Linked DNA regions of Cupriavidus metallidurans CH34. The protein of the gene in region 2 interacts with the protein of the main gene of each other region in a pairwise test. Links are inferred from orthologs where the notes say so. Each region holds a gene or a part of one and is shown on either strand. Other genes may lie near its edges. The genes, in order: ybgC and acpP.

Region 1 (15,842 bases), 270 kb from region 2 along the record:
GCGCGTATTTTAGCGCGGCGGCCGGATCAACAGGATCAGGCGCGGCTGATGGCCTGAATCCCACGGCGATTGATATGCGGCAGCCCAAAGAAAAAGGCCCGCTCGCGCGGACCCTTTCCTGGACTACATACCGGTATCGGTTACTTCAGCGTCTTCAGCCGGTTGCTCGCGGCCTGGGCGCCTTCAGTCCCCGGATATTTCGCCACCACGGCTTCCAGTGTCTTCTTGGCCGCGGCCTTCTGGCCAGACTCGAACTGGTTGTTGGCGATGGCGATCATGGCGTCCGGCGCCTTCGGGTGCGTCGGGAAGTTCTTCACCATGGTATCCAGCACGTAGGTCGACCCCTTGTAGTCGCGCTGCGCGTAGAGCGAATTGCCGAGCCAGAACTGCGCCAGCGGCAAGTACGGGCTTTGCGGATACTTCTTCGCAAACGCCGAGAAGGCATTGCCCGCGCCCTTGAAGTCGCCCGACTGGAACTGCTTCAGCGCAGCGTCGTACTCCGGCTTCTCGGTCGGCTGGGCGATGCCCTCGCGCCCTTCCACGGTCACCTGCTGCGGCTCGAATTTCTTCAGGCGCGCATCCAGGTCAGCGTAGTAATCCTTCTGCTGCTTCTGCAGCGTATCCACCGTGTTTTGCAGCACTTCATTCTGACCGCGCAGTCGGGCGACCTCTTGGCGCAGACCTTCGAGCTGGTTCTGCGCGTCGAGCAGGGTCCGGCTGTTCTGGTCGATGCGCTGGGATGCCGTGGCCTGGAAACCGTTGAACTGGTCCCGGATCTGGATCACCGCACGGCGCGCCTCGTCGTCGTCAAAGACGCCGGCGTGCGCGGGAATGGCTGCCAGCAGGCCACCGCCGGATACAGCGGCAAGCCATAGCAGCGTGGAAACGCGAGCATTCATGAAGAATTATCCGTGGATCAGTAAACGATATCGGCGCGACGGTTCTCGGCCCACGAGGCATCATCGTGACCGGTTGCCTTCGGCTTTTCCTTGCCCAGGCTCACAGCTTCCATCTGCGAGTCAGGCACACCCATCGCAGCCAGCGAACGGCGCACGGCTTCGGCACGCTTCTGGCCCAGTGCCAGGTTGTACTCGCTGGTGCCACGCTCGTCGGTGTTGCCCTGGATCAGGATCTTGCGGCTCTTGTTGCTGCCCAGGTACTGCGAGTGGGCTTGCAGCATGCCTTGGTAGTCCTGCTTCACGGAGTAGCTGTCGAAATCGAAGTACACGCTGCGCTTGGCCAGCGGGCCGTTCGGGTCGTTCAGCGGGTCACGCGAAACATCGACCGGCGCCACATTGCGTGCGTCGGTGGTCGCGCCGGTGCCGGCGCCGGACTTCGATGCGTCGTCGAGCTTCACACCCGAGCTGCAGGCGCCCAGAGCCAGCAGAGCGGCAATGGCGAGCGATTTGGTCATCATTTGGGACATGGCGAGAGACTCCTCTTTTTTACTGCATGAAAGGCCCCCAGGACGGCTCTCGAACAGCGCCGGACTGGAGAGACAGAACCTGCTTGGTGCGTCCGTCCGTGGAGACTGCCGCCAGTACGGAGCGGCCGCCCACGCGGGTGGCATAGAGAATGTACTTGCCGTTGGCCGCGAAGCTCGGGGATTCATCGTTGGTCGTATCGGTGAGCGACGTCACATCACCGTTCGACAGGTCCTGTAGTTGCAGCCTGAAGCCACCGCTGCGCGAAATGTAGGCCAGGTACTTGCCGTCCGGCGATATACGCGGGCTGACGTTGTAGCTGCCCTTGAAGGTCACGCGCTGCGCTGCGCCGGATTCCTCGCCAGACGCCGGCATACGGTAGATCTGCGGCGCGCCGCCGCGATCGCTGGTGAAATAAATGCTACGGCCATCCGGGGAGAACTGCGGCTCCGTATCGATGGCGCTGCTGCGGGTCAGGCGACGCAGGCCTGAGCCATCGGCGTTGACCTGGTAGATCTGCGTGTTGCCGTCGCGGGAGAGCGACACGGCCAGGTGCTGGCCATCGGGCGACCAGGACGGCGCGCTGTTGTTGCCCTTCTGATTCGACACCACAACACGCTTGCCCGTTGCCAGGTCATGCACGTAGACCACCGGCTTCTTGGCTTCGAACGAGACGTAGGCCACGCGGCGACCATCGGGCGACCACGCGGGGGAGATGATCGGTTCGGTGCTGGTCAGCGCGATCTGGGCGTTCTGGCCATCCGAATCGGAGATCAGAAGCTGGTAGCGATTGCCCACCTTCGACACATACGACAGGCGCGTCGCAAACACGCCGCGCTCGCCGAGCAGCTTCTCGTAGATGTAGTCGGCGATCTTGTGCGCGGTCACGCGGAGCTGGCCCTGCGTGACGGTGAATGCCAGACCGCCAAGGCTCTGCCCCTTGGCGGTGTCGTACAGGCGGAAACGCACCTCGTACTGGCCATTGCTGGTCGGCGTCACGCTGCCGGCCACGAACGCGTCGGCGCCCTTCGCCTTCCAGCTGCCCAGGTCCACCTGGGCCGATTCGGCCACGGTCGCACCTGCGGGGTCGACGTTGCGGAAGCGTCCGCTGTTCGTCAGGTCGCTGCGGATGATGGCGGTCAGGTTCTGCGGGGCCTGGGCCTCGCCCTGGAAGTTGGCGGTCGCTACCGGGAACTGGTTCGAGCCGACTCCGGTGATCTCCACGTTCAGTTGCGCGTGCGCCGCGCCCGCCGACATCAATGCCGCAGCCAGCCACGCCATCAAGGCATGGCGACTCTGGTCGCGGGTGGGATTGGCGTTCTGGCGTCGGGATAGCCAGTTGGGGGCCCAAAGCTTTCGCATGCTGCTCCTCAGTCGATTTCAGGTTTCATCGTTGCGGCGGCACAGCAAACACGGCGAGACGGGCGACATGCGGCTTGGCATGGCCCCACAAGCGTACGTATTGCACGCTGCCGGCCGCGTCAGGCAACCATTCATGGTAGCGGTGGGACCTAACGCCCACGATGAAGGTTGCATTATGTTGCAAAACATGGCGTTATCGACACGGTTCGCCCGCTCAATCCTTCGGTTTGAACGTAATCGTGAAGTTTGCGGGTGCCTTGCCGTCCTCATCGCGCGGCAGCGGATCGGAGCGCTGCACTGCACGCAGCACGGCGTTGTCCCAGTCCGAATTACCGCTCGACCTGGTCAGTCGCGCCGACAGCAGCGAACCATCCGGCGCCAGTGAGACCGACACCACGGCTGCGGGATTGCCCTCGACATCGCCACCAAAAATGATGTTCGGCTTCACACGGCGACGCACGCGGTCGGCGTAGCCCGGCGAAGCCTTGCCTCCCGATCCGGCGCCCGAACCCGCGGCGCTGCCGACGCCACCGCCGGACGAAACGCCGCCACCGGCCATTGCCTGCAGGCGGGCCAGTTCGCTCTTGCGCTGGGCATTGGCCGCGGCGTCACGCTTGGCCTTGGCATCGGCGTCGGCCTTCGCCTTGGCTTTCTGCTCGGCATCGGCCTTCGCCTTGGCATCCGCGTCAGCCTTGGCCTTCGCCTTCTGATCAGCCTCCGCCTTCGCCTTGGCGTCCGCGGCTTCCTTGCGTTCCTGGTCGGCCTTCTTCTTCGCGTCTTCCTTGCGCTGCGCCTCGATCTGCTGCTGACGCAGGTCTTCCTTGCGCTGGGCTTCCTTCTTTTCCTGGTCTTTCTTTTCCTGTTCCTTCTTCGCCTGGTCCTTGCGCTCCTGCTCCTTGCGCGCGGCCTCCTGCTTCGCCGCTTCGCGCTCGGCGGCCTCTTCGGCCTGCTTGCGCTTCTGGCGTTCCAGGGCGATATCGGCCGCTTCCTCGACCTTGCTGCGCACGGCAGGCTCAGGCGGCGTGGGACGCGGCAGTTCCACCGGGCGCGGCGGAGGTGGTGGTGCAGGCGCGACGTCCGGCACCTCTTCCCAAAGCTCCGCCTCGGCACCCACCGGCGTGCTGCTCTGCCAGTGCACGCCGTAGTACAGCACGATGCCGAGCAGCAGATGCATCACCAGCGCCAACAGGAACGAGCGAAGCGTGCCGCGTTCCTTGACTGGCTGGTACGGATAGGCGGCGGCTTCCACCGCGCGCGCGGGCCGTTGATGCGGATGACGGGACGAAAGGCTGGCCACTTTGAGTTGCGACGTTGGGGCGCTTACTTGGACTTCACCATCAGGCCGACGCGCTTGACGCCATCGGCCTTCAACACGGACATCACGTCGAGCACGGCTTCGTACTTGACGGAGCGGTCGGCGGCGATCACCACCGGCTGGTCCGGATTTTCATTCTGACGCTGGCGCACGAAATCGATCAGGCCGCGCTTGTCGAGCTTGCGCTCGAACGCGTTGCCGGCGTTGTCCTTGCCACGCGCGGTCAGCTCGCCGTCCTCGTGCACGGTGACGATGATCGGCGGCGTCTGTTGCTGCGGTGTGGCATTGGCCACTGACGGCAGGTCCACCACGGCCGGGTTCACGATTGGTGCTGCCACCATGAAGATAACGAGCAGCACGAGCATCACGTCGATATACGGCACGACGTTGATTTCCGCACTGGCCCGACGGCGTGATCCGCCGCGGCGCTGAATGGCTGCCATGACTGGTGCTCCCCCGCTCTCGGTTTAACGCGTCTGGCGCTGAAGGATGTTCAGGAATTCTTCCATGAAGCTTTCGAACCGGATGGCCAGACGGTCGATTTCCGTGGCATACCGGTTGTAGGCGATCACGGCCGGGATAGCTGCAAACAGGCCGATCGCGGTGGCCACGAGTGCCTCGGCGATACCGGGCGCCACTGACGCGAGAGTCGCTTGCTGCACATTCGACAGGCCGCGGAATGCGTTCATGATCCCCCAGACCGTGCCGAACAAGCCGATATAAGGGCTGACCGAACCGACCGACGCCAGGAACGGCAGGTGGGATTCGAGCACGTCCATTTCACGCTGGTACGCGGCGCGCATCGCGCGACGGGCGGCGTCGAGCAGCGCGCCGGCCTCATTGCCGCGTTCGCGTGCCTTCAGGAACTCGCCCATGCCCGATTCGAAGATCCGTTCCAGGGCGCCGGTGTTGTGACGATTGTTGACCGCACTGTTATAGAGCGCCTGCAGGTCGCCGCCTGCCCAGAAATCGCGCTCGAAGCCCTCGGTCTGCGTGCGCGCGGCGCGCAGTGCCAGGTGCTTGCGGAAAATGTAGGTCCACGAGAACAGGGACATCACCAGCAGCAGGGCCATGACGGCCTGTGCCAGCAGACTGGCGTGAAGTACCAGCGAAATGATCGACAGGTCTTGCGTGACGGTCACTGGATTCATCGAGCGTTTTTGATAGTGGCGAGAACAGGGGCAGGAATCGGGGTCGGCCGGAACGTGCTTTTATCGACACATCCGACTCGAATTTGGCCGGCGGCCAGCATCAGCTCGCCACGCCAGGCTTCCTGGGCAAATTGGACCGACGCCGGTCCGACGCGTTCGATATGCGTACGGATCTCGAGCTGGTCGTCCAGCCGGGCGGGCGCATTGTATTCCACAGTGGTGCTGCGGACGATGAAGACCACGCCGGACGAATCCGCGAGGCTCTGCTGTTCGACGCCGAGCGAGCGCAGCCATTCGGTCCTGGCCCGTTCGAAGAATTTGAGGTAGTTGGCGTAGAACACCACGCCGCCTGCGTCGGTATCTTCCCAATACACGCGCAGCGGCCATACGAAATTTGGCATGGCGGGCATTGTAACGGAGTGCACTGGTAAACCCGTGTGTGACTTTGCAACAGCAAGTTGCGAGCCAATCCTCGCCAGGCCTTGCCGGATCAGGGCCGGGCGCACATCCGGGCCGGCCATCGTCTTGCAGCAAGCCGCTTGCTCGCGTAAACTCTGCGGCAACCATTCCACCTTGCGCGACTGGCGAAGTCAGTGGGTACTACCACGAGGAAGCGCAAGTTCATTGGGCGTGATATTCGATGCGCCTGCCGCTCGCCTGGGCAGCGAATGGGAAGCAGGGTGCGCCCTGCACCGGCTGGTCGCGTTTTCGCGCCCCCGGTGCTGGACGCCAGTGCCTTCCCCGCGCGCCCTAATACGCGAAAATCCCGCAATACAGAGTAGCGTCGACAGGCATCCGGTTTTCGTACCGGCCGTGCCATCCGCTCTCCCTTTTAAACAGACGAGTCACGCCATGTTTGAACGTAGCCGCTTCACGATCGAGCAGATCGACCCCGAAGTCTTTGCCGCGATCCAGAAGGAAAACCAGCGTCAGGAAGACCACATCGAACTGATCGCTTCCGAGAACTACACCTCGCCGGCCGTGATGGCCGCCCAGGGTTCGCAGCTCACCAACAAGTACGCCGAAGGCTATCCCGGCAAGCGCTACTACGGCGGTTGCGAGTACGTGGACGTGGTGGAGCAGCTCGCCATCGACCGCGTGAAGCAACTGTTTGGCGCCGAAGCCGCCAACGTGCAGCCGAACTCGGGCTCGCAGGCCAACCAGGGCGTGTTCTTCGCCATGCTCAAGCCGGGCGACACGATCATGGGCATGAGCCTGGCCGAAGGCGGTCACCTGACCCACGGCATGGCGCTGAACATGAGCGGCAAGTGGTTCAACGTGGTCAGCTACGGCCTGAACGCGCAGGAAGACATCGACTACGACGCGCTTGAAAAGCTGGCCCACGAGAAGAAGCCGAAGCTGATCATCGCCGGCGCATCGGCTTTCGCGCTGCGCATCGACTTCGAACGCATCGCCAAGGTTGCCAAGGCTGTTGGTGCCTACTTCATGGTGGACATGGCCCACTATGCCGGCCTGATCGCCGCCGGTGTGTACCCGAACCCGGTGCCGCACGCCGACTTCGTGACCACCACCACCCACAAGAGCCTGCGTGGCCCGCGCGGTGGCGTGATCCTGATGAAGGCCGAGCATGAGAAGGCCATCAACTCGGCCATCTTCCCGGGCATCCAGGGTGGTCCGCTGATGCACGTGATTGCCGGCAAGGCCGTGGCCTTCAAGGAAGCGCTGCAGCCGGACTTCAAGGCGTATCAGGAACAGGTGGTCAAGAACGCCGCCGCACTGGCCGAAACGCTGATCGCCCGCGGTCTGCGCATCGTATCGGGCCGTACGGAAAGCCACGTGATGCTGGTGGACCTGCGCGCCAAGAAGATCACCGGCAAGGAAGCCGAGAAGATCCTCGGCGACGCCCATATCACGGTGAACAAGAACGCGATCCCGAACGATCCGGAAAAGCCGTTCGTCACCTCGGGCATCCGCCTGGGCTCGCCGGCCATGACCACGCGCGGCTTCAAGGAAGAAGAAGCCCGCCAGGTGGCCAACCTGATCGCCGACGTGCTGGACAACCCGCACGATGAGGCCAACATCGCCGCCGTGCGCGAACAGGTTGCCGCACTGACCCGTCGCTTCCCGGTCTACGGCTGATTCGCCAGTCGATCGCGTTATAGTTAGCGCACACGAACGGCGCTGCCACCTCTGAGGTGGCAGCGCCGTTTCAACAACCAGCACGACCGCAACAGAAATCGAAGATGCAAAATGCGGTCAGGCTCTTACTTTCAGGTGGTCAGGCATGAAATGCCCCTTCTGCGGTCATTCCAGCACTCAGGTTCTTGACAGCCGCGTCTCGGAAGATGGCGATACCGTGCGCCGCCGACGCCGCTGTGAAGCCTGCGACCGCCGCTTCACCACCTACGAGCGGATCGAGCTGTTCTTTCCCGCCATCGTCAAGAAAAATGGCTCGCGCGTGGACTACGCGCGTGCCAAGCTCAAGGATTCGATGCGGCTGGCACTGCGCAAGCGGCCAGTTTCCGCCGAGGCCATCGACGAAGCGATCACTCGCATCGAAGAAAAACTGCTGGCTCTGGGCGAGAAGGAGATCCCGAGCAGCCAGGTCGGCGAACTGGTCATGCGTGAGCTTCGCAAGCTCGACAAGATCGCCTATATCCGCTTTGCCTCCGTGTATCGCAGCTTCGAGGACGTTTCCGAATTCCGGGAAATGCTCGACGAATTCTCGTCATCTACCCCACGAAAGGGGTAATAAGGACCGCAAAAAAGCTGGCTGATCACCACTTGCCGCTCTTGGCTAGAGACAGGCAAGCGAGCGCGCGTGCAAGTCCGCCTCATGGCGCGTGCGCAAACCCGGACCTCTAAAGCCCAACTTGCGTGATGCCACGCCCTTGGCGACTCTGGCACTCCCTCAGATGTTTCCGGGCTCGACTCGGAAACACACTGACACCAATCCTCCACAGCCAGACACGTCCTGACACCATCCCCGCCGTTATCGTGGCCTTCCGTTCCAATCGAACCGATATGCCATGGTTGCCCGCCTTCACCCCTGTTCCCCTTCATTGACTTCGTGCCGAGGTCACGTCCTGTTCGAAGCATTGCTGAGCCTGGCCTTCGTCGGCCTGGGCGCGATACCGCTGGGGATGCTCGGCACGGTCTCGCTGCGCTGGACCGGTGAACAGGAACGCCTGACCACCGCTCTGATGCGGGCCGCTGAACTGGCCGAAGCAAGTGCAATGGCATTGCAGCCACCCGGCAGCGACGCGCTCCCGATCCCACTTTGCAGATTGGCCGAGCAGAAAGAGCGTTGCGCGCCAGACAAACGCCTCGCGATCGCAACCATCGAGAGCCGTTCTCCGACGGATGCAGCCGGAGTCGCCACCATGCCTACCCGGCTGGCATTGTGGGTCGCGCCATGAGGGCAAGATCGCAGCATCACGGCTTCACCTTGGTGGGCATGATGATCGGTGTCGCGCTTGGCGCGATTGCAATGCTCGCTGCGCTGACCATGTGGCAGGTCATGCGCGACGCCTATGCCAGTGTGGCAGACGGGATCGAGATCGAAGAGCGCGGCCAGCGCGCATTGGCCATCATCGCCCATGCGATCCGGCATGCGGGCTGGATTCCCGCGCATGTTGCACTGGAGCCCGCACACCCCGCCCCACAGGCGCCGCTTGAAGGCCGTGACGATTGTGGTGCGCCGTCGATCGACGACGGGATGGAATGTGGGCGACGCGGCGTCCGCGGCAGCGATGCACTGCTCGTGCGATTTTCCGGCAGCGGTCGCGCAACCGATCCAAGCCTGGCCGACGGCACGATGACTGACTGCAGTGGCTACGCGCTGCCCGCAAGAACAGTTGGCGACGGCATCGCACCGCCGGCACACCATGCCGCGACCAACGTCTTCTATATCGGCAAGGGTAGCGACGGCGTTCCCCAGTTGCTGTGCCGTTACCCGCGCCGCAGCGACAACCGCGCGCAGGCACACGCCTACACATCCGGCACCCTTGTGCGCGGCGTCGAGTCGATGCAATTGCGTTTCGGCATGGTCGATGAGGGCGATGGCCAAGGCGAGAGTGAGCGCGTCTCCGCTCTGCTTGACGCTCAAGACGTGGCGCGACAGCGACAACTCGCCTGGCATCACGTGCGAGCGGTACAGGTCACGCTCGTCGTCCAGGGACAGCGCCCGACTGTCAGTCGCGCGCCGAGACAACGAACCCTCACCACGACTGTTCGTCTACGCAATCCGTCTCGATGCCGGGAAGCCCTATGCTGAACCTCCGCGCACATTCCGGTGCGGCGCTGCTGGCGTTCCTCTCCACCCTGCTGCTGATGATGGCTAGCATCGGCGCCGCCGCCGCGCACCTGCTGTTTGCCGGGCGAAGCATGACGAGCCAGTGGCTGGACCGCGAGATTGCATTCCGCGCGGCCGAGGTGGCGCTACTCGACGCGGAAGCGGATCTCATCGCCGCCATCGCGGAGGTCGGCGGCGAGCGACTGGCGTCATGGCCAACGCCCGGAACGTGTGGGACGGGAGCACAACGCGGACTGTGCATGGCCGATGGCGACATGACGGCATGGATGCCTTGGCTCGAGGGCAATTTGCCGGCAGATCTCGGCATCGATGCCGGTACGTTCACGGGTATCACCATGCCAATCCTGCCCGCCGATGTCATCGGAGCGACTACGGCACCTCGTTACGTGATCGAACCCCTTGAGGATCGAACTGGCCTGACAGCCGACGCCTGGCCGCGCTTTCGCATCACGGCGTTGGGCTTTGGGCGCGACACCGGCGTCCGAGCACTGCTCCAGACGGAGTTCCAGCCGTGATGCACCATCGCACATGCTTCGGCGGCATCGTCATCCTGGTACTTTGGCTGAGCATGACCGCCCCCAGCCATGGCTCCACGACCGGTCAGCTTCCGCTCAGCTATCGCATCTCGGCAGGCAGTTTTCCATGGACCGGCCGGCTCCATGCAGTCGTCTTCCGCACCGCGCGCATCCACACTTCCACCGTGCTCACGAAATGGGAGGCGGGCGCCGAGCTCGACTGGCGCGATACCGCTTCGCGCAGGCTATACCTCGGTGGCGATCACCTTGTGCCACTCCATTGGCACACCATTGACGCCGACGCCCAGGCAGTACTTCGCACCCCCGAGCCCAGTGGCAATGGCACGAGGCGACTTGCATGGTTGCGAGGCGACAGGACGGACGCCACACTTCGCCCGCGCGACACGCGATTGGCCAGCGGCGCCGGCGCCCGCGTGCGCGTTGTGGCAGCCCCAGCCTGGCTGCCGATGCAACCGGGACACGCCCAATTTCGCCTGCGTCACGCAAGCCGCCCGGTCACCGTCTGGATCGGTACGCGCGACGGCATCGTGCATGGCTTCGATGCCGTGACCGGCAAGGAGCTTGCAGGATTCCTCCCGCGCGCCGCGCTAGCTGGTTCCGCCGCCCTCACCGTACCGGGTGGCGCCATGCCCGTGGCGCCTTGCCCGCGCCCGGACAGCATCGACGCGGATCCATCCGGAGTCTGGCGGACGCTGTTGTTGTGCGGCATCCCGTCGACGGACAGGCAGCCGGCCGCCGTGTTCGCCCTGGATGTCTCGTCACCGGAAAGCGAAGCGCCGATCCGGCTGCTCTGGGAGATTCCTGCTTCCGAGACGTTGCCATTGACAGGCCAGGGCCCGATACGCGCACTCATGTGGATCGAACACGGCGCACGTCGCTGGGCCGCGCTGACCATTGTCACCGCGGCGCCGGAAGCCAGCTCACCTGCCGGGATTGCCTTGCTGCCGCTTGACCGGCCCATCGTGAATGGACTCCCATCCGGCACAGTGCCAAGGCTATATCTGCCCTCGACCGGATGCGGTGCCGACACCACCGGGACCCGGCTGCTCGCAGCCAGCGTACTTGCCAACGCAAGTGGCCACGCTCGTGCCGCCTACGTCGTCGACGACACGGGCAGACTTTGGCGATTCGGACTCGATCACCTTGGCGCGACGCAGCAGGCGGAGTCAGCACGATGCCTGCATCGTCAGCGCGGAAGTGCCACCGCCGAGGCACCAATCGTCATGCATCCGTCCAGCGGACCGCTCGTCATCTACGCGGGCGGTGGCGAGCTTTCCGCAATTCCCGATGGGCGCGGTCCGCGCGGCACCCCCTCGCGGATCGACGCCAGCGTGTCAGGCGATGGCGTGATCTTCCGAACGGGCCAGCCCCAATTGGACACCGGCGCGAATGGCTGGACTCTTGCACTCCCCCATCCTGGGGAATCGATCACGACGCTGGACGACGTTGGCCCTGCGCATCTGAGCTTCACCACGCTAACACCCGACGGGCGCACTCGCAGCTACCTGATCGAAGCGGCCAGCGGAGAGTCGGTCATGCAAACGGCCCCGGACGGCACGCTCGTGCGCGCCGTAACCGGTGTGCCGTTCGATGACCGGTTCGGCACACCAATCGCCGTGGCATCGCCAACCTCGAACGGCGGGCCGGTCGTGCCCGGCAGCTCGACCTTCGACACATTCGAACTCGGCATCTGGCAGGTCGACGGCAACACCGCGCATCTCGCGCAGAACACGCACTATCGGCGCCGGCGCGGACGCCTTGGCTGGCGCGAACTGATCCGGACCGAGCCATGAACCTCGCTCAACTCGCTCACCCTAGAAGCATCAGTGGCCGCCAAACCGGCTTCAGTCTTGCCGAACTACTGGTGACCCTGCTGATCGCCGCAATCCTGTCGATGCTGGCGATGCCCGCATGGCGGCATCATCTGGAACGCGCGTGGCGCGTACAGGCACGGGCCGAGCTGGTTTCCGCGATGCTCGCACTCGAGCGGCACGCCCTGCTCACCACCTCGTTCGCCAGCACACCGGGCGCGGCGACACCAGCCGGCCAGTGGCCGCGTCCCGTACCGCCCCCACCAGCCCGCACGCGCCACTGGCTGACTGCCACAAGCTGTGCCGGACTCGATCTGTCGCGTTGTGTGGAGATACGCGCCACGCCAGTGCATGTGGACAAAGCGTGTGGCACGCTGGTCCTGCGCAGCAATGGCGAGTGGCTCTCCATGCCCACGGCGGACGCCGCCGCCATTCCGTTGCCTTGGGAGTGCTGACATGCGAACCACAGGCCACGCGTCCCGAAACGCCAAACGCGGCGCCACCTTGCCCGAACTGCTGATCTCGTTGGCCATCAGCGCGATCCTGGCCATCGCCGCGTGGCCGGTGCTTCGCAACCTGACTGCGGAGCAGACGGTGGCCCATGCCGCGGACCGGCTGGCCGCGTCACTGGCGCTGGCACGCACAATCGCGGCCAGTCGCCGCGTTGAAGTGCGTATCGGCCCCCTGGCAGGCGCCCACACGCTGGATGGCGGCTGGCAGTTGGACAGTGACATGGAGCCTTCGCTCGCGGTCGTCAGAGCCAGCGACCCGTGCCTGCGGATCACGCTCCGCAGCACGGCGGGCCCTGCCGGCGCACAAAGCCTGCGCTTGACACCTGTGGGATACTCACGGTCTGAGCAAGGCGGCTTTCTGGCCGCCACGTTCCAGTTGCGCTGCCACCGCGCGCAGCGACAGGTCCGGCTCGGTGCCCAGGGGCGCATCCGGATCTGCCGGCCCGGCATCGATGTCGATTGCGACTGACCGGACCGGATTCCCGACAAACCCTTTGGCCAGAATCCCACGCCATGTTTTCCGCCGCTGACTACACCGCCATGGAACAGGCCCTCGCGCTCGCCGCGCGTGGCATGTTCACCACCACGCCGAACCCTCGTGTCGGCTGCGTGCTGATGAAGGACGGGGTGGTCATCGGGGAAGGTTACACGCAACCGGCCGGCCAGGATCATGCCGAGATCCAGGCCATGAAGGATGCGATCTCGCGCGGCCATGATCCCGCTGGCGCCACCGCCTACGTCACGCTGGAACCGTGCAGCCACTTCGGCCGCACGCCACCATGTGCCGACGCGCTGGTACGCGCTGGTATCGCGCGCGTGGTGGCTGCCATGGAAGATCCGAATCCCACCGTATCCGGCCGTGGCCTGCAGCGCTTGCGCGACGCGGGCATCGACGTCCGCTGCGGGCTGCTGGAAAAGGAAGCGCGGGATCTCAATATCGGCTTTATCTCGCGCATGACGCGCGGACTTCCCTGGGTGCGCGTCAAGGTAGCTGCATCCCTCGACGGCGGCACTGCGCTGCACGATGGTACGAGCCAGTGGATCACCGGCCAGCCCGCACGCGACGACGGGCACGCCTGGCGCGCCCGGGCCTGCGCCATCCTGACCGGTATCGGCACCGTCCGCGATGACAATCCGGCACTGACCGTGCGTGCCATCCCGACGCCGCGGCAGCCGCAGCGCGTGCTTGTCGACTCACGGCTTGAAGTGCCGCTCGACGCGCAGATCCTCAACCGCGATACCGGCGACTTCGCCAAACCCGTGCTGGTCTTCTGTGCCATCGAAGACAAGGCCCGCCAGCGCGCGCTCGAGGCACGTGGCGTCGAAGTCGTGGTACTGCCCAATCCGCATGGCAAGGTGGAACTGCGCCGCATGCTGGAAGAACTCGCGCGGCGAGGCATCAACGAACTCCACGTGGAAGCGGGTTTCAAGCTCAACGGCTCACTGATCCGCGAAGGCTGCGCGGACGAACTGCTGGTCTACCTGGCGCCGAAGCTGCTTGGCGACGCGCAGGGCATGTTCAACCTGCCGCCGCTGTCGAAGCTTGAGGACGCGACCGAATTCCGCTGGCACGAAGTGCGCCAGATTGGCGACGATTTGCGCCTGATCGCGCGCCGCGCCGACACCCAACACTGAACGAACACACACATCGAAGAGGCAAGCATGTTTACTGGCATCGTGGCGGCGGTTGGCCGCATCGAATCCGTCTCCCCGCTCGGTGACGTCAACGCAGGCGTGCGCCTGCGCGTGGCGGCCGGCGATCTCGACCTGTCCGACGTCGGCATCGGCGACAGTATCGCCATCCAGGGCGCGTGCATGACCGTGGTAACGCTGGGCGCGGGCCAATTCGACGTCGACGTCTCACGCGAATCGCTCGACAAGACCGTCGGCCTCGACCAGCCAGGCCGCGTCAATCTGGAAAAGGCGCTGCGTCTGGCCGACCGCCTGGGCGGGCACCTGGTGTCGGGTCATGTGGACGGACTTGGCGAGGTCGTTCGCTTTGCACCGGTGGGCGAATCGCATGAGCTCCGTATCCGCGCGCCGCGCGAGCTGGGCCGCTATCTGGCCTACAAGGGATCGGTGGTGGTCAACGGCGTGTCGCTGACCGTCAACAACGTCAGCGATGAAGCCGACGGCTGCGTGTTCTCGATCAACCTGATTCCGCATACCGTGGAAGTCACCACGCTCAACGAGCTGGCACCGGGCAAGCGCGTGAACCTCGAGATCGACCTGATCGCGCGGTACGTGGAACGAATGCTGTCGGCATCCGCCGACGCGGGACAACCGCTGGTCTGACAATCGATGGCGCCGGTAGCTGCCGGCGCCTCCTCCCGGCGCGCACCCGACGTCCACCGGCGCAATACAGAACGGCCACTGGCAATTCGATTGCCAGTGGCCGTTCGCTCTTGCTGCGCTGCGTAAGGCTCAGACCTTGATGTCGATGTTCTGACCCAGATGCGGCGGATTGCTGCCGGCCGATCCAACACCGGGCATGGATTGCAGCAGTTGGGCCACGCCCTGCGACTGCAGGTCGAGCGTCTTGCGTAGCATCGTGAGGCCTACGGGATCACTACCTGGGTCTGAGGCGTTCAGCGAACTGACGATGGAATTGATCATTGGGTTCTGCCTGATTCAAGTTTGACAAGTGCGGCACGGCAGGCGCGAACACTTGCGCCATTCAGCCGCATCCATGTTTTCGGCAGAATTCCGGCATGACTTGAGCGGGGATCTATGAGCGCGGGTCATTGAGCGCGGGTCTTTTACTCGTCGCCCTTCTCGCCCACCGTCTCCGCAGCCTTGCGCGTGGCAATCCAGTCGCCAATCGCCCGCATGACCACCTGTTCGCGTCCCACGAAGCCATGCTGGGAGAACGCCTCGCAAGGCTCTCCACGCGCGCCCTTCGACCCCAGCACCGTGATCAATGGAATGTTTCCACGCCGGGCCACGATACTCCGGTACTGCGTCAGCGGACACGGGTCATCTTGATGGTGGACAAACAGCTGATCGACATGCGTCGCCGTCCAGTCGAAGTTCCACATCGGCAGGCCGTGCGCATTGCGATTGCGGCCTGCGCGTGGGTCAGTAATAGTGGACGTGTGCACCGCGCCGTCGATGCGGCCGTCGAGCTTGCGCGCCAGGAAGGCGCTCGACACGGTGCCATAGCTCGTGCCGATCAGGTAGACCTTGCCAATGCCAAGGTCCGCCTTGAGCTTGTCGATCGCCGCGCCAACGTCGACTGCATACTGGTCCGACGTCCGGTAGTCGTCATCGCAGTTGCTCCAGCGGTCCTTCGGGCAGTCGACCATCACCGTCATCACCTGATCGCTCACCAGATGCCGGCGCGCGCGCACCAAGAAGTTGCCGCGAAGCTGATAGACCGGCGCCCCGTTCTGGACTTCGACCCGCAATACGCCGGGATAGCCCGGAAACAGCAGCGCCGCCGTCGAAGGACTGGA
Region 2 (15,722 bases):
GTACGAGCGTTACTTGAACGATCCCACGCGCCCGAAATTACCCAGATTCATCCAGATCAGGAACGCCTTGCCCACGATATTCTGATCAGGCACGAACCCCCAGTATCTGGAATCCAGGCTGTTATCCCGGTTGTCACCCATCACAAAATAGTGACCTTCCGGCACTTTACACGTCACGCCCTGCTGATTGTAAGTGCAGTTATCGCGGAACGGAAAATCGGGATCGGCACCGGCCACGAAGGCGGGGCGATCATTGTCATTCAGGATGCCGTGCTGGGGTCCGCCCGGCAACTGCTCGACAAAATGCTTCGAGTACGCCAGACGTTCTTCGTCGAGATAATCCGGCAGCGGGCTGTATTCGGCCGGCTTGCCATTGATCGTCAGCTTCTTGTTTTCGTACTGCACCACATCGCCCGGCACGCCGATCACGCGCTTGATGTAGTCGAGCGACTCGTCCCGCGGATAGCGGAACACCATGACATCGCCGCGCTGGGGCTCGCCGAGGCTGATGATCTTCTTGTTCACGACCGGCAGACGAATGCCGTAGTCGTACTTGTTGACCAGGATGAAGTCGCCAATCAGTAGCGTGGGGATCATCGATCCCGACGGAATCTTGAACGGCTCCACCACGAACGAGCGCAGCACGAACACCGCCAGGATCACCGGGAAAAAGCTCGCCGAATATTCCAGCCACCACGGTTGGCGCAGCTTCTCTTCCGCCAGACGCGCACGCGAGCGATCGATGTCTGCGCCGCCCTGCATCGACTGCATGTCATTACGACGCGCATCGAATTCGGCCAGCGCGAGTTGCGCCACGCTCCGGCGCTGTCGCTCGAACACCAGCTTGTCCGCGACCCAGGCTATGCCTGTGATGACCACCAGCACAAAAAGTATCAGTGCAAAATTCATAACGGCTTCAAGTGATGTCGATGTTGTGTCGTCGCTGGGGTGCGCTTACTTGTCGTCCACCTGCAGGATCGCCAGGAAGGCCTCCTGCGGAATTTCGACGGTCCCCACCTGCTTCATCCGCTTCTTGCCTGCTTTCTGCTTTTCCAGCAGCTTCTTCTTCCGGCTGATATCGCCGCCGTAGCATTTGGCCAGCACGTTCTTGCGCAGCGCTTTCACGTTCTCGCGCGCGATGATATTCGAGCCGATGGCGGCCTGGATGGCCACGTCGTACATCTGACGCGGGATGATCTCGCGCATCTTGGCCGCCACCTCGCGACCGCGATACTGCGAGTTTGAACGGTGCACGATCACGGACAAGGCATCGACCTTGTCGCTGTTGATCAAGATATCCACCTTCACCACATCCGACTGCCGGTATTCCTTGAACTCGTAATCCATCGATGCGTAGCCGCGCGATACCGACTTCAGGCGATCGAAGAAATCCATCACGATTTCCGCCATCGGGATCTCGTACGTGAGCTGCACTTGCTTGCCGTGATAGCTCATATTGATCTGCGCGCCCCGCTTCTGCGTGCACAGCGTCATCACCGAGCCGACATAATCCTGCGGCATGTACAGGTTGACCGTGACGATCGGCTCGAGAATGGCTTCGATCTTGCTCGGATCTGGCATCTTGGCCGGGTTCTCGACGGTCAACACCGTGCCATCACGCTGCTGAACCTGATAGACCACGGTCGGCGCGGTCGTGATCAGGTCCATGTCGAATTCACGCTCCAGACGCTCCTGCACGATCTCCATGTGCAACAGACCCAGGAAGCCGCAGCGGAAACCAAAGCCGAGTGCCTGCGAGACTTCCGGCTCGAACTGCAGCGATGCATCGTTCAGACGCAGCTTCTCGAGCGATTCGCGCAGGGCCTCGTACTGATTCGATTCCACAGGGTACAGCCCCGCGAACACCTGCGGCTTGACTTCCTTGAAGCCCGGCAGCGGCGCTTCGGCGCGGCGCGTCATAGTGGTGATCGTGTCGCCAACCTTGGCTGCCTTCAGCTCCTTGATGCCCGCAATCACGAAACCCACCTGCCCCGCCGTCAGCTCATCTCGCTGGATCGACTTCGGCGAGAACACACCGACCTGCTCCACCAGATGCTGGGCGCCGGTGGCCATCAGCAGAACTTTGTCCTTGGGGCGAAGCGTGCCGTTGACCACGCGCACCAGCATCACCACGCCAACGTAGTTGTCGAACCAGGAATCGATGATCAGCGCCTGTAGAGGCGCGGCGGCGTCACCCTTGGGGGGCGGAACCTTGGCGATCAGCGCCTCGATCACGTCTTCCACGCCCTGGCCAGTCTTGGCCGAGCACGGTGTAGCGTCCTGTGCGTCGATGCCGATCACGTCCTCGATCTCCTGGATCGCATTGGCCGGGTCGGCCTGCGGCAGATCGATCTTGTTCAGCACGGGCACGACTTCGACGCCCAGTTCGATGGCCGTGTAGCAATTGGCAACGGTCTGGGCTTCCACGCCCTGCGAGGCGTCAACCACTAGCAGCGCGCCTTCGCATGCGGACAGGGAGCGGCTGACTTCGTAGCTGAAGTCGACGTGTCCCGGCGTATCGATCAGATTCAGGTTGTAGACCTGGCCGTCGCGCGCCTTGTAGCTCAGCGCGGCGGTCTGGGCCTTGATCGTGATGCCCCGCTCCTTCTCGATATCCATCGAATCGAGCACCTGCGCTTCCATTTCGCGATCGGACAGCCCGCCACAGCGCTGAATGATCCGGTCGGCCAAGGTGGATTTACCATGGTCGATGTGGGCAATGATCGAGAAATTACGAATGTGGTCCATCTAACGTTCTGGGAAGCACCGGCGCGCTCATGGGTAGATCTGTCGGGCGCGGGAGCAAAAAAGTTGGGGCGCACGGAGCTCGCGCCAATCCGCGATTTTACCGGATTTTCAAGGACTTCCGTCCGCGAATTGAACTCGGGCGACGCGGGGCGCGGTGCGCCAAAATGACGTTTGACGCACCCACCACGAAACAATCGCGCCGGAACTTGTCCGGCGCGATTGTTTGAAGGCTCGATCCAGGGCCTGGTCAGCGCGTCTGATTGGGACGCAGCGTCAGCACCTGGGTAGCATCGCCGCGGCGCACGAACACGGCAGCCATCTTGTTCTTGTCCAGTCCCTTGACGAGATCGTTGAACTGCCTCGCACTGGTCACGTCGGTATCACCGAGTCGCAGGATGATGTCGCCCGGACGGATCCCGGCGCGAGCGGCCGGACCATCAACCGTGTCGACCTCCACCCCTGACTTCAGCTTGAGCTCGCGCATCCGCGCCTCGGGGATGTCGTTGACGATCAGGCCCAGTGCATTCGGCTTCGGCGCGGGTGCCTCTTCGTTACCTCCGCCGCGCTTGTCGCCGCGGCGCGGCGTGGCGCGAGGGGTGTCGGGCTCAAGCTCCGCCACCGTGATCATTACCTCGCGGGTCTGCCCCTTGCGCCACACCTGCATCGGCACGCGCGTACCCGGCTTGGTGTCACCGACCATCCGCGGCAGATCCGCAGCCTTCTCAATATCCCGGCCGTTGTACTTCAGGATGATGTCGCCCGCCTCGATACCGGCCTTTTCGGCAGGACCGCCCGGCTCGACGCTACCAACCAGCGCGCCGCGAGTGCGCCCAAGGCCCAGCGAGTCCGCCACTTCCTTGGTCACATCACCGATCGCCACGGCGATCCGCCCACGCGTCACCTTGCCAGTCGCCTTCAGTTGCTCGGTCACACGCATCGCTTCGTCGATCGGGGTCGCGAACGAAATGCCCATATAACCGCCGCTGCGGCTGTAGATCTGCGAATTAATGCCGATGACTTCGCCGCGCAGGTTGATCAGCGGGCCACCCGAATTACCAGGGTTCACCGCCACGTCAGTCTGGATAAGCGGCAGGTAGTCGCCGGTGTCGCGCGCCTTAGCCGATACGATACCGGCGGTCACGCTGCTGTCCAGGCCGAACGGCGAACCAATGGCCAATACCCACTCGCCAGTGCGGACCTTGTCCGAATCCCCGAGTGGCAGGCGTGGCAGACCCGTTGCATCGATCTTGAGCAGCGCCACGTCGGTACGCTTGTCCGCACCAATCAGCTTGGCCTTGAATTCGCGCTTGTCAGGCAGCGTCACGTAGATCGTGTCAGCCTCTGCCACCACGTGGGCGTTCGTCATCACGTAGCCATCCTGGCTGATGATGAAACCGGAACCCACGCCCCGGCTCATCTCTTCGCCCTGCCCCTGACTTTGGCCCTGTCCTTGCGGAGGCTGGCCACGGCGCGGCTGTCCCGGCGTTCCGGGCATTGGCACGCCGAAGAAGCGACGGAAGAACTCCGCCATTTCGTCGTCATCGGGGGAATTGCCGCCACGCGAGCGCACGCGCTCTGTCGTGCGGATATTCACAACCGCCGGGCTCACCTTCTCGACCAAGTCGGTAAAGTCGGGCAGGTTGTAGTTCTGGGCCGCCGCCTGAGCGTGCCCCAATTCGGAAACAGCCGGACCGAACACGAGCATGGCCACCATGACCACGACCCTTGCCAGGGCTGGAGATCTGGAAATCATCGACAAAACTCCCGGGAGATCAGCGAGAAACGGATGCTTCACAGCGCATAAGGCCGGGGGACGCCTGCAAAGCGTACTGCCTGGCGGTGTTGCGGGACTGCCACTCCACCGCCGCCGGACCAATTTCGGTCAGTGTACCGCTTTGGGCGGGCGGTATTCCACGCCGGCCGCAAACTGCCTCACCGTAGAAGCAGGCACTTCGCCGACCACGGTAATCCAGAAATCGGCCACGCGCCGTACCACGACCTGGGTGGCACCTAGCGACGCCACGCCCTCGCGGCGGGCACGCTGCTCGGATACGGGCTCGATGAAGACCGAAAGCCCCGTCAGGCCATCACTGTAGACGACCTGCAATACTTCGAAGACCTGCCCGGACTTGTTGGCCGAGGTCGGGGCATGCAACTCGCCCAGTGGGCGGCGCACTTCCCGGATCTTCTGAAAGCCCTTGATTGGCGTGTTGATCGACCAGCCTTCGTCGGCGATGCTGGCAGGCTGATAGGTAACCTCGTAATGACTCCAGGAGCTCGCGCCCTTGATCGCATTGAGGATGCGCTGCTTGTCTGAAGGCACGCCGATATCGACCTGCGAGAATGCGACCTGCTCGAGTACCTTGCCGCCTTCGCCGATCGTCTGCGCGCGCATCAGCAGGCCCGAATTCCTGTCGGCCCACAACCGCACCGCGTAACGTGCCGTGTCGTGAGGGTCCAGCGAGAAGACCTCGCACTCGACGCCGGCGACACGTTCGGCCGGCAGCTTGTGCATGTCGTACAGGTCGAGCACGTCGCTCTTGTTCGTCGCCAGCAGCGCCGGGAAACGGTCCTTGGCCTCCTGCTTCTCCACGACCACAAGCTTGGCCTCGGGAATCAGGCTGTGAACCACATCATTCTGGCGCAGCACCTCGCGCGGTTTGCCGTCCAACGTTTCCAGTCGTTCGTACTCGTTGTGTACGAGATCACTGTAATGCTGGATCCGCGAGGCATGGATGATGCTGCCGCGCTGATAAATCAACGTACCAACGTAGTTCTCCCGCTGGGCAGCACGATGGATCTTGTTCAGCCACGCCGTGGCGTCACGGCGGTTCAGCGTGGAGTCAGACGGCTGCGCAGTCGCGGCGGCAGCGGTCAGACATAAGGCCAGAAAAAAGGACCTCCGCAGGCCCTTCTTTCCGTGTACGCCCGCTGCATTGGCGAGCGACGGTCCTTTATGCATGTCCGGCATTATTCCTGCGAATTGTCCTGAGAGAAGTTGACACCATTCACCACCGTACGCATGGTCGGCACAAAGGCATCGGTTGCGACCGACGTGCGATGGGCACGCAGGTATTCATCGAGACGGGGATCGCGAATCATCTGGGCACTATCGGCGGAGACCGCCATGATCGAACCCGCGGCCGCCGGCGCAGCAACGCCAGCCTTTACCGTCGCACCGGCCGGTTGCTCGACGCTTGCAACCACAGCATCCGGAGCGCCCACACCGCCTGGCCCACGCATCTGCGGCACCACGACCCAGCTCACAGCAGCCACTGCGGCGGCAATCGCGGTACCCGGCACCACACGGCGCACCCACGATGGACGCACCAGCAGTCGATGACGGCCAGCCTGCGCGACAGCCGGCACCAGCACATGCGGCTCGGCTTCAAGCTGCGCGGAGAATCGGGAGAGGAAGGCTTCGGTCGACCCTGCGTGCGTCAACTCTTCCGAACGCATCGCATCGCCGATCAACTGGTACATCGACCAGTCGGCCATACCAGCGTCGTCTTTGGCAAGGCCGAGCGCGGCATCCACGTCGTGCGGCGCCAGCTCGCCGTCCATCAATGCGGAGATCTGCTCCGCGGCTTCCATTACATGAACCGACTGCTTATGAGCCTGACCCATTTCCAACCCCAAGAAATTCCATCGAACACCGATAAATCCCGTCACTACTGCTTGTCGTTTATCGATGCAGGAATAGGCTGCAACGCTGGCTGCACGACATTCAAACTGAGAGACACCAGCATCCTGCTGACATCCCCTACCACCGCTTGCCCTCTGCCGTTCCCAGCAGCGGGCGCAACTTCTCGGCGATCGCTTCGCGCGCCCGGAAAATCCGCGAGCGCACCGTACCGATCGGACACCCCATCGCCTCCGCGATCTCCTCATAGCTGAGGCCTTCGATCTCGCGCAGCGTAATGGCGGTGCGTAATTCTTCCGGCAATGCCTCCATGGCGCGGTTCACCGTATCGGCAACCTGGCGCGTGTGGAGCATCGACTCCGGCGTATTGATATCCCTTAGTTGCTCACCGTCCGCAAAAGTTTCAGCCTCTTCGGCATCGATATCGCTGGACGCTTCCGGCCGCCGTCCCTGGGTGGCCAGGTAGTTCTTGGCCGTGTTGACGGCGATCCGGTACAGCCACGTGTAGAAAGCGGATTCGCCCCGGAACTGGGGCAGCGCGCGATATGCCTTGATAAAGGCATCTTGCGCCACATCCTCCACTTCGGCGGGGTCTCGGACAAGGCGGGAGATCAGGCGGATGATCTTGCGGTGATATTTGGTCACCAGCAACTCAAAGGCCCGTTTGTCGCCCTGCTGGACGCGTTCAACTAGAAGCTGATCGGCTTCGCGTTCACTCACGAATAGTTCACCTGCTGCAGTGTATCTCTTGGTTTCGTCGTCAAGACAAGCGTTGTATTTTACCTACGATCCAGGCGATTTCGGGTGTCGCGGAGCGCATTCTGTGACCACAACTGCGCAATAAGGTTCCGCCTGGCCACGAACGCGGTTGCACCTGCGTGCAACCCAAGGATTCGGGGAAATGCCGGGGAGTACAGGATGGGACGGGGGCCGCTGTCACCAGCCGGCCCCGTTTCATGCGAAACGCGCGCGATATCAGACGCGGCGGAAGACAAGCGTACCGTTGGTACCGCCGAAGCCGAAGTTGTTCTTCACGGCGACATCAATCTTCATGTCACGTGCCGTATTGGCGACGTAATCGAGATCACACTCGGGATCTTGATTGAAGATGTTGATGGTCGGCGGCGAGATCTGATTGTGAATCGCCAGAACCGTGAACACCGACTCCAGGCCCCCAGCGCCACCCAGCAAGTGACCGGTCATCGACTTCGTCGAGTTGACCACCATCTTGTAGGCGTGATCACCGAATGCCAGCTTGACGGCATCGGTCTCATTCTTGTCACCCAGCGGCGTCGAGGTGCCATGCGCGTTGAGGTACTGCACTTCGTCCGGATTGATTCCGGCATCCTTGATCGCAGCGACCATGCAGCGGCGCGGACCGTCGGTGTTCGGCGCCGTCATGTGGAACGCGTCACCGCTCATGCCGAAGCCGATGAGTTCAGCATAGATTCGCGCGCCGCGCGCCTTGGCCGACTCATACTCCTCGAGCATCATCACGCCGGCACCCTCGCCCAGCACGAAGCCATCGCGGTCCTTGTCCCACGGACGCGACGCCGCAGCAGGGTCATCGTTGCGAGTGGAAAGCGCGCGTGCTGCCGCAAAACCGCCGATGCCGAGCGGCGACACCGTCGACTCCGCTCCGCCAGCCAGCATCGCATCGCAGTCGCCCGCCTGAATCAGACGCGCCGCCAGGCCGATGCTGTGCAGCCCGGTCGTGCAGGCCGTCACCGCAGCCAGGTTCGGGCCCTTGAGGCCGTGGATAATCGACAGGTGGCCGGAGATCATGTTGATGATCGAACCTGGCACGAAGAACGGCGAGATCCGGCGCGGGCCGCGTTCGGCCAGCGTCATCTGCGTATCTTCGATCATCGGCAGCCCGCCAATACCCGAGCCCACCAGCACACCGATGCGCTCGGCGTTGGCCTCGGTCACTTCCAGGCCGCTGTCCTTGAGCGCCTGCGAACCGGCGGCGATGCCGAAATGGATGAAGGTATCCATGTTCCGGGCTTCCTTGGCCGGGATGTAATCCTCGGCATTGAAGCCCTTCACTTCGCCCGCAAAGTGCACAGCAAAGGGAGAGTGATCGAACTTGGTGATGGTGGCGATGCCGGACTTGCCGGCAACCAGATTGGCCCAGCCTTCGGCAACCGTGTTTCCGACGGGAGACACAAGGCCAAGCCCAGTGACGACGACGCGACGACGGCTCACTATTTTTTCCTACGAGTACGTGAAGCGGAATTGGATTGATTCAGGATCTCGCTGCTCCTGCCGATAGGAAGTGATTCCTTGCGAGAGGAAGCGGCTGAGATCATTCCGATTCTGCTTCGTCGAACAGACGAAAGCCACAGAAAACAGCGTGACAGGACCGTAACGGCCCCGCCGACCTGCCTTCTGTGGCTCGGAATATGAAGACGACGGCTTAGGCCTTGACGTGCGCGGTAGCGTAGTCAATAGCTTGTTGCACGGTCGTGATCTTTTCGGCTTCCTCATCGGGAATTTCCATGCCGAATTCATCTTCCAACGCCATCACGAGTTCAACCGTGTCCAGCGAGTCCGCACCGAGATCGTTCACGAACGACGATTCGTTCTTGATGTCTGCCTCGGCCACGCCAAGCTGCTCAGCAACGATTTTCTTGACGCGTTGTTCGATATTGTCCATGTAACCCTCCAGGGAAGTTCGACAAAAAGTGGGCGCATTTTAGCAGGTTTGGACCACAAAAAATCCGCCTGCCGAACTTTGCAAGAATCACGCCCGTTTGGTTTGAAAAACAACAGCTTCGCCCGGCTTCTTTCGGCTTCTCCCTCGAAACCGATCCCGGGCGGAACCATCAATTCATGTACATCCCGCCGTTCACGTGCAGCGTAGTGCCCGTGATGTAGGCGGCCTGCGGACCAGCCAGGAACGCCACCGCATTGGCGATGTCTTCCGGCTGGCCAAGACGACCCAGAGGAATCCGGGTCTTCAGCGCCGCATGCTGCTCTTCCGACAGTACCTTGGTCATGTCGGTATCGATGAATCCGGGGGCCACGCAGTTGACGGTGACGTTGCGGCTGCCGATTTCGGCGGCCAGCGCGCGCGTCATGCCCTCGACACCAGCCTTCGCCGCAGCGTAGTTCATCTGACCGGGGTTACCGGTGGAGCCGACCACCGAGGTGATGTTGATGATGCGGCCGCCACGAGCCTTCATCATCGGGCGCAGTACGGCACGGGCCAGACGGAACACGGCCGTCAGGTTCGTGTCGATGACGGCGCTCCAATCCTCGTCTTTCATGCGCATGGCCAACTGATCCTGCGTAATGCCGGCGTTGTTGACCAACACGTTCAGACCGCCGTTCGCCTTGATGATCTCGTCGATCACTGCCTCGCAGCGCGCCGCGTCGTTGACGTTCAGCACCACACCGCCGCCCTTCAGGCCTTCGCCAGCCAGGTACTCGCTGATGCCAGCAGCGCCCGACTCACTCGTGGCGGTACCGATCACCGTTGCGCCCTGCCGTGCGAGCTCCAGCGCGATGGCACGGCCGATCCCGCGCGATGCGCCGGTCACCAGTGCGACCTGATTCTCCAGAGTCTTGCTCATGTTGCGTTTGTTCCTTGGTCTTACTTCAGCAGCGCCAGCGTTTCCTGCAGCGACGCCGGATCAAAGATTGCACCACCAACGAGGTTGCCGTCGATGCGCTTGGTCATACCGGCCAGCACTTTACCCGGACCGCACTCGATCACGTGTGTCACGCCCTCGGCGGCAATCTTCTGCACGCACTCGACCCAGCGTACCGGAGCGGCTGCCTGACGAACAAGCGCGTCCTTGATCTGAGCCGGGTCACTGATGATTGCCACGTCGACATTGTTCACCAGCGGAATGGCCGGTGCCGAGAACGACAGGCCAGCCATGCGCTCGCGCAGGCGATCGGAGGCAGGCTTGAGCAGCGACGAGTGGAACGGGGCGGACACCGGCAGCGGCAGCGCGCGCTTGGCGCCCTTCGCCTTGGCAATCTCGCAGGCCTTTTCCACGGCGCCCTTGTTGCCGGCGATCACCACCTGCGACGGGGCATTGAAGTTGACAGCCTCGACCACGCCAGCGCCTGCCGCCGCAGCCTCGGCGCACGCGGCGCGCACGTCATCGTCCGACAGGCCAAGGATCGCGGCCATGCCGCCCTCACCCACCGGCACCGCTTCCTGCATCGCCTGGGCACGGAAGCGAACCAGCGGCACCGCCTCGGCAAACGGGATCACCCCTGCGGCCACCAGCGCCGAGTACTCGCCCAGGCTATGGCCTGCAACCAGCGCCGGAGCCGGACCACCGGCGTCGAGCCATGCGCGGTACACGGCCACTGCGGCCGTCAGCATCACGGGCTGCGTGTTGGTCGTCAGGTTCAGCTCTTCGGCCGGACCTTCCGCAATCAGCTTGCCGATGTCCTGACCCAGCGCCGTCGAAGCTTCTTCAAGCGTGGCACGCACCACTGGGTTATCGGCAAAGGCATTGAGCATGCCGACCGACTGCGAACCCTGTCCGGGGAAAACAAATGCGAATTTCATCTGAAATCCAGTCCTAGCAATTCATCTTGTCAACTGGTGCACCGCGTTCTACGCGCCGCGCGCCGGCCGCATCTTACATGCGCAGCAGCACCGCGCCCCAGGTAAAGCCGCCGCCCACACCCTCCATCAGCACGGTCTGCCCGGGCTTGATGCGGCCATCGCGTACCGCGACGTCGAGCGCCAGCGGAATCGAAGCGGCGGAGGTATTGCCGTGTTCATGCACGGTGGCAATCATGCGCTCGCTCGGCAGGCCGAGCTTCTTGGCCGTGCCCTGCATGATGCGAATGTTGGCCTGGTGCGGGATCAGCCAATCGATCTCGTCGGCCTGCATCTCGGCCGCCGTGATGGCTTCGCGCGCGACCTTGTCGAGCACGGTCACAGCCAGCTTGAACACAGCTTGTCCGTCCATATGCAGGAACGCATTGCCGGTGATCGCGCCACCGGACACATTGCCCGGCACGCAAAGGATGCCCACGTGGCTTCCGTCCGAATGCATGGCCGTGGACAGGATGCCCGGCTCATCGGACGCGGTCAGGACCACCGCACCGGCGCCATCGCCAAATAGCACGCAGGTGGTGCGATCGTTGAAGTCCAGAATGCGCGAAAACACCTCGGAGCCGATCACGAGCACATTCTTGTGCGAGCCGCTGCGGATGAACTTGTCCGCCGTGGCCAGCGCATAGACAAAGCCGGAGCAGACGGCCTGCAGGTCGAATGCCGCGCATTGGTTGGTGATGCCGAGCTTCTGCTGCACGAGGCAAGCGGCGCTCGGGAAAACGTAGTCGGGCGTGGACGTGGCGACGATGATCAGGTCGATGTCCTGACGGTCGATACCGGCCGCCTCGATCGCCCGTTCGGCCGCCTTGACGGCCAGGTCGCTCGACGTGACGTCGGGCTCGGCCCAGTAACGCGCCGAGATGCCGCTGCGCGAGACGATCCACTCGTCGCTGGTCTCGATGCCCTTCTCGGCGAGCTGAGCCGCCAGGTCGGCGTTCGTGACGCGCCGAGGAGGCAGATAGCTCCCTGTACCGATGATTTTTGCGTACTTGGTCATGTCGTGTCGGATCGTGATGCTCACCGGGTCGCCCTGTGCGCGGTCGCGCAGGCTGCCCGCCGCAGCGGGCAAGCGGCCTCAGGCGGCGCGAGAATCGGGATGTGGGTTCGGTGCGTCTGTCTCCGGGCTGCCCGTCGCGGCGCCACCGGCACCTGACTTGTGAGCGAATGCCCTTGCTATGCGTTCGATGACGCCATTTCTGGCGGCATCATACCCGCGTTTGATGGCCCACTCAAAAGAATGGGCATCGGCCGAGCCGTGGCTCTTGATCACGAGCCCACGCAGGCCCAGCAGGGAAGCGCCGTTATAGCGGGCCGGATCGAGCCGTCGCGCCAGGCGCGACAGCACCGGCATTGCCACCACCGCCAGCAGCTTCGTGAACCACGACCGCGTGAATTCTTCCTTGATCATACTGCCGATCATCTTCGCGAGGCCCTCTGTGCTCTTGAGCGCCACATTGCCAACGAAACCGTCACAAACGACGATATCGGTCGTACCCTTGAAGATGTCATTGCCTTCCACGTTGCCGTAGAAGTTTAGCTCGGAAGCACGCAGCAACTCGCCGGCGGCCTTGACCACCTCGTTGCCCTTGATCACTTCCTCGCCGATATTGAGCAGCCCGACGGTCGGGTGCTCCTTGTGATCCACCACCGACACCATGGCATCGGCCATACGCGCGAACTGCAGCAGGTGTCCGGGCTCGCAGTCGGCATTCGCGCCGAGGTCGAGCACCGTGGTGCCCCAGCCTTGTTCATTTGGAATCGTGGTGGCAATAGCCGGGCGCTCGATACCTTCGAGCGTTTTGAGCACATAGCGCGACACCGCCATCAGCGCGCCGGTGTTGCCGGCGGAGATGCAGGCATCGGCCTTGCCTTCCTTGACCTGCGTGGCGGCCACGCGCATCGAAGAATCCTTCTTCTTGCGCAGCGCCACTTCCACCGGGTCATCCATGGTGATGACCTCGGTTGCCGGCACGACGGTCACACGCGGATGATCCGTTGCATGCAGCTTCTTGAGCTGCGCGCCGATGGCGTCGGGCAAGCCGACCAGGATCATCTCGGCGTCGTCGTGACTGGAAAGAAAACTGATCGCCGCCGGCACCGTCACGGATACGCCGTGATCGCCGCCCATGCAGTCGATAGCGAGCTTGATCGTCATTATTTCCTGATACGGAAAGCGCGCCGGCACCCGTCGCCTGGGGCTGCGGGGACGCAATCAGCCGGACGCGCGAATACGTTGCGGTGCGGGAGCCGAGCGCCCAACAAAAAAGCGGCAACGAGCTTGCCGCTTTCCTGTTTTACACCTGACAACGTGCGCGAGCGGGACACTTGGTCACGCCAGACGACTTGGTCAGTCGTTCTTGGTCTTGATGACCTTGCGACCACGATAGTAGCCGTTCGGGCTCACGTGGTGACGCAGGTGGGTTTCGCCGGTGGTCGGCTCGACAGCCAGCGGCGCGACCGACAGATGGTCGTGCGAACGATGCATGCCGCGCTTGGACGGCGACTTCTTGTTCTGTTGAACAGCCATGATGACTCCTTCGAGAATTTTGCGATATTAACACACGCATCCTGCGCAAGGCGTAGCCGGGGCCCGGCCGGATGCTTCAACTGCTACCGAAAAGACGCTTGCCGTGCCGCGTCTGCGGCGTCAATGCTTCGTCTTCAGGCTGGCCAGCGCCGCGAAGGGCGACGGCCGCTTTTCTTCCTCAGGTGGCGCCTCTGGCTCCACCTCGCCGTCCGCGCCGGTCACGAGCGACTCGTGCACCGACGGACAGACCGCGTGCTTCGGCGCTGTCGGCAATGCCAGCAGCACCTCGTCTTCAATCAGTTCCAGCACCGAGAATTTCTTCGAACCGACAATGACATCGGTTTCGTCGTCATCCATTGGCGCCGCTTCGGCGGCCGCTTCACTGACCACCACTTCAAAGCACATTTCCGTGGCGATCGGCTCGGCGTACACCCCGAGACACCGCTGGCAATCCAGCCAGACACGTCCATTGACCGCCACATCGAGAAACAGTCGCTGCACGACCGGCGTGCCGGGCTCCACCGCCTCATCGCGGACGGAACCTGCCACCGTATAGTGGAATGTCTCGTCCGGCGCCGAAGCTGGCGCATCGGCGGCCGTCTCGGCTAAGATGCGCGGCAAATCGCGCGTGGCCACATCCCCCGTCGCATTGCTGCCCTTACGGCAGAAGGCGAAGAGATCGGTTTCGCGCAGATCGAATGCCCCGGCGGACGCCACGGGCTGGGTTGGCTGACTCATACGGGCTGAATCGCTCAAAATGCCTTGTCTGCCACACAAATCCCGGCGACGTGCGTGCCTGTGCAGCTAAACGCGCGATTATACGTTGAAAAACCCGAAGCGGTCAAAGTATACAAGCAGTACGCCGCCCACCACAGCTTCTGCCTCTCTGCTCTCTGTTAACAATATGTCTTCCGACACCCGCCCTGCCTTGATTCTCGGGTCGAGCTCCCCCTATCGGCGCGAATTGCTGTCGCGCCTGCGCATCCCGTTCGAGGTTGCCACGCCGGATATCGACGAAACTCCCCTGGCCGGCGAACGTCCCGCTGCCACGGCCTTGCGCCTGTCCCGCCTCAAGGCGGAAGCAATTGCCGCGCTTCACGCCGGCGCCCTGGTGATCGGCTCCGACCAGGTTTGCACGCTCGACGACCAGCAGATTGGCAAACCCGGCACCCATGCCAAGGCGCTGGCCCAGCTCCAGTTGATGCGCGGAAGAACGGTCACTTTCCATTCCGCGCTGTGCCTGCTTGATGGGCGCACCGGCGAGGCCCAGATCGCCGATATCCAGACACACGCCACTTTCCGCAACCTTTCCGATGCCGAACTCGACGCCTATCTGCGACTCGAGACGCCCTATGACTGTGCCGGCAGCGCCAAGGTCGAAGGACTGGGCATCATGCTGCTCGAGCGCGTCGAATCCGACGATCCGACCGCGCTGATCGGCCTGCCGCTGATCGCACTCACCGGGATGCTGCGTCACGCCGGCTATCCATGCTTCGGAGCCTGACCGATGGCCGGTAACCTGTTCCTGATTCCCAACACACTGGGCAAGCGCGACGAATTCGACCCCGTGATGGACGTGATCCCAGCGGGCGTCCAGCAGATCGCGGCGCGCCTCGACTACCTCGTCGCCGAGAACGCCAAGACCGCACGTGCATTCCTGAAAAAGCTCAGCGAAACGACCCCGCTCGCGCAGCCGATCCAGCAGATCGAGATCCGCGAGTTGAACGTCAATACCCGCCCGGACACACTGACGGCCTTGCTTGACCCGATTGCCGCGGGCCGCGATGGCGGGCTGCTCTCCGAGGCTGGCGTACCGGCCGTGGCCGACCCCGGCGCGGACCTGGTGCGACTGGCGCATACGCGCGGCATCACCGTGCGCCCGCTGGTCGGGCCCAGCTCGATCCTGCTCGCCGTGATGGGCTCGGGTCTGAACGGCCAGAGCTTCGCGTTCAACGGATACCTGCCCGTCGACGCCGATGTCCGCGCGCAGAAGCTGCGCGAACTCGAACAGCGCTCCCGCAAGTCGCATCAGACGCAGGTGTGGATCGAAACGCCCTACCGCAACGGTGCGCTGCTCGAGGCGCTGCGCCAACACTGCTCTGGTACCACGCTGCTGTCGATCGCAGTCGACCTGACGCTCCCAACCGAAGCCATCGTCACGCTGCCGATTTCAGCATGGCGCCCTGACCGGCTCGACCTGCACAAGCGCCCCG

What was found.
Region 1: the proteins of acpP (region 2) and ybgC interact in binary tests that used the Escherichia coli proteins (3 or more experiments, as listed by UniProt). The link is inferred for Cupriavidus metallidurans CH34 from one-to-one orthologs.

What each region holds. Positions count from the first base shown.
Region 1 is NC_007973.1:2,907,058-2,922,899, forward strand. The notes cover bases 3,952-6,799. They hold ybgC (tol-pal system-associated acyl-CoA thioesterase), read right to left. Parts: upstream 5,654-6,799; coding sequence 5,249-5,653; downstream 3,952-5,248. Other genes in these bases: tolA (cell envelope integrity protein TolA), read right to left, coding at 3,952-4,083; tolR (protein TolR), read right to left, coding at 4,107-4,544; tolQ (protein TolQ), read right to left, coding at 4,569-5,252; glyA (serine hydroxymethyltransferase), read left to right, coding at 6,105-6,799. In the rest of the region: tol-pal system protein YbgF, read right to left, coding at 141-899; peptidoglycan-associated lipoprotein Pal, read right to left, coding at 917-1,426; Tol-Pal system beta propeller repeat protein TolB, read right to left, coding at 1,446-2,786; more of tolA, read right to left, coding at 3,001-3,951; more of glyA, read left to right, coding at 6,800-7,352; transcriptional regulator NrdR, read left to right, coding at 7,498-7,965; RMET_RS13465 (hypothetical protein), read left to right, coding at 8,243-8,632; RMET_RS13470 (PilW family protein), read left to right, coding at 8,629-9,489; RMET_RS13475 (pilus assembly protein), read left to right, coding at 9,483-10,043; RMET_RS13480 (pilus assembly protein), read left to right, coding at 10,043-11,857; RMET_RS13485 (type IV pilin protein), read left to right, coding at 11,854-12,330; RMET_RS13490 (GspH/FimT family protein), read left to right, coding at 12,332-12,856; bifunctional diaminohydroxyphosphoribosylaminopyrimidine deaminase/5-amino-6-(5-phosphoribosylamino)uracil reductase RibD, read left to right, coding at 12,901-14,022; RMET_RS13500 (riboflavin synthase), read left to right, coding at 14,050-14,682; RMET_RS13505 (YjfB family protein), read right to left, coding at 14,812-15,003; RMET_RS13510 (alpha/beta fold hydrolase), read right to left, coding at 15,147-15,842.
Region 2 is NC_007973.1:2,628,808-2,644,529, forward strand. Bases 7,431-10,158 are described here. They hold acpP (acyl carrier protein), read right to left. Parts: upstream 9,051-10,158; coding sequence 8,811-9,050; downstream 7,431-8,810. Other genes in these bases: fabF (beta-ketoacyl-ACP synthase II), read right to left, coding at 7,431-8,599; fabG (3-oxoacyl-ACP reductase FabG), read right to left, coding at 9,220-9,969; fabD (ACP S-malonyltransferase), read right to left, coding at 9,990-10,158. Also shown: lepB (signal peptidase I), read right to left, coding at 10-909; lepA (translation elongation factor 4), read right to left, coding at 955-2,748; RMET_RS12150 (DegQ family serine endoprotease), read right to left, coding at 2,996-4,501; RMET_RS12155 (MucB/RseB C-terminal domain-containing protein), read right to left, coding at 4,631-5,710; RMET_RS12160 (sigma-E factor negative regulatory protein), read right to left, coding at 5,719-6,375; RNA polymerase sigma factor RpoE, read right to left, coding at 6,512-7,111; more of fabF, read right to left, coding at 7,367-7,430; more of fabD, read right to left, coding at 10,159-10,925; RMET_RS12190 (beta-ketoacyl-ACP synthase III), read right to left, coding at 10,999-11,979; phosphate acyltransferase PlsX, read right to left, coding at 12,058-13,137; rpmF (50S ribosomal protein L32), read right to left, coding at 13,330-13,509; RMET_RS12205 (DUF177 domain-containing protein), read right to left, coding at 13,630-14,247; RMET_RS12210 (Maf-like protein), read left to right, coding at 14,414-15,013; RMET_RS12215 (SAM-dependent methyltransferase), read left to right, coding at 15,017-15,722. UniProt on the Escherichia coli protein: Carrier of the growing fatty acid chain in fatty acid biosynthesis.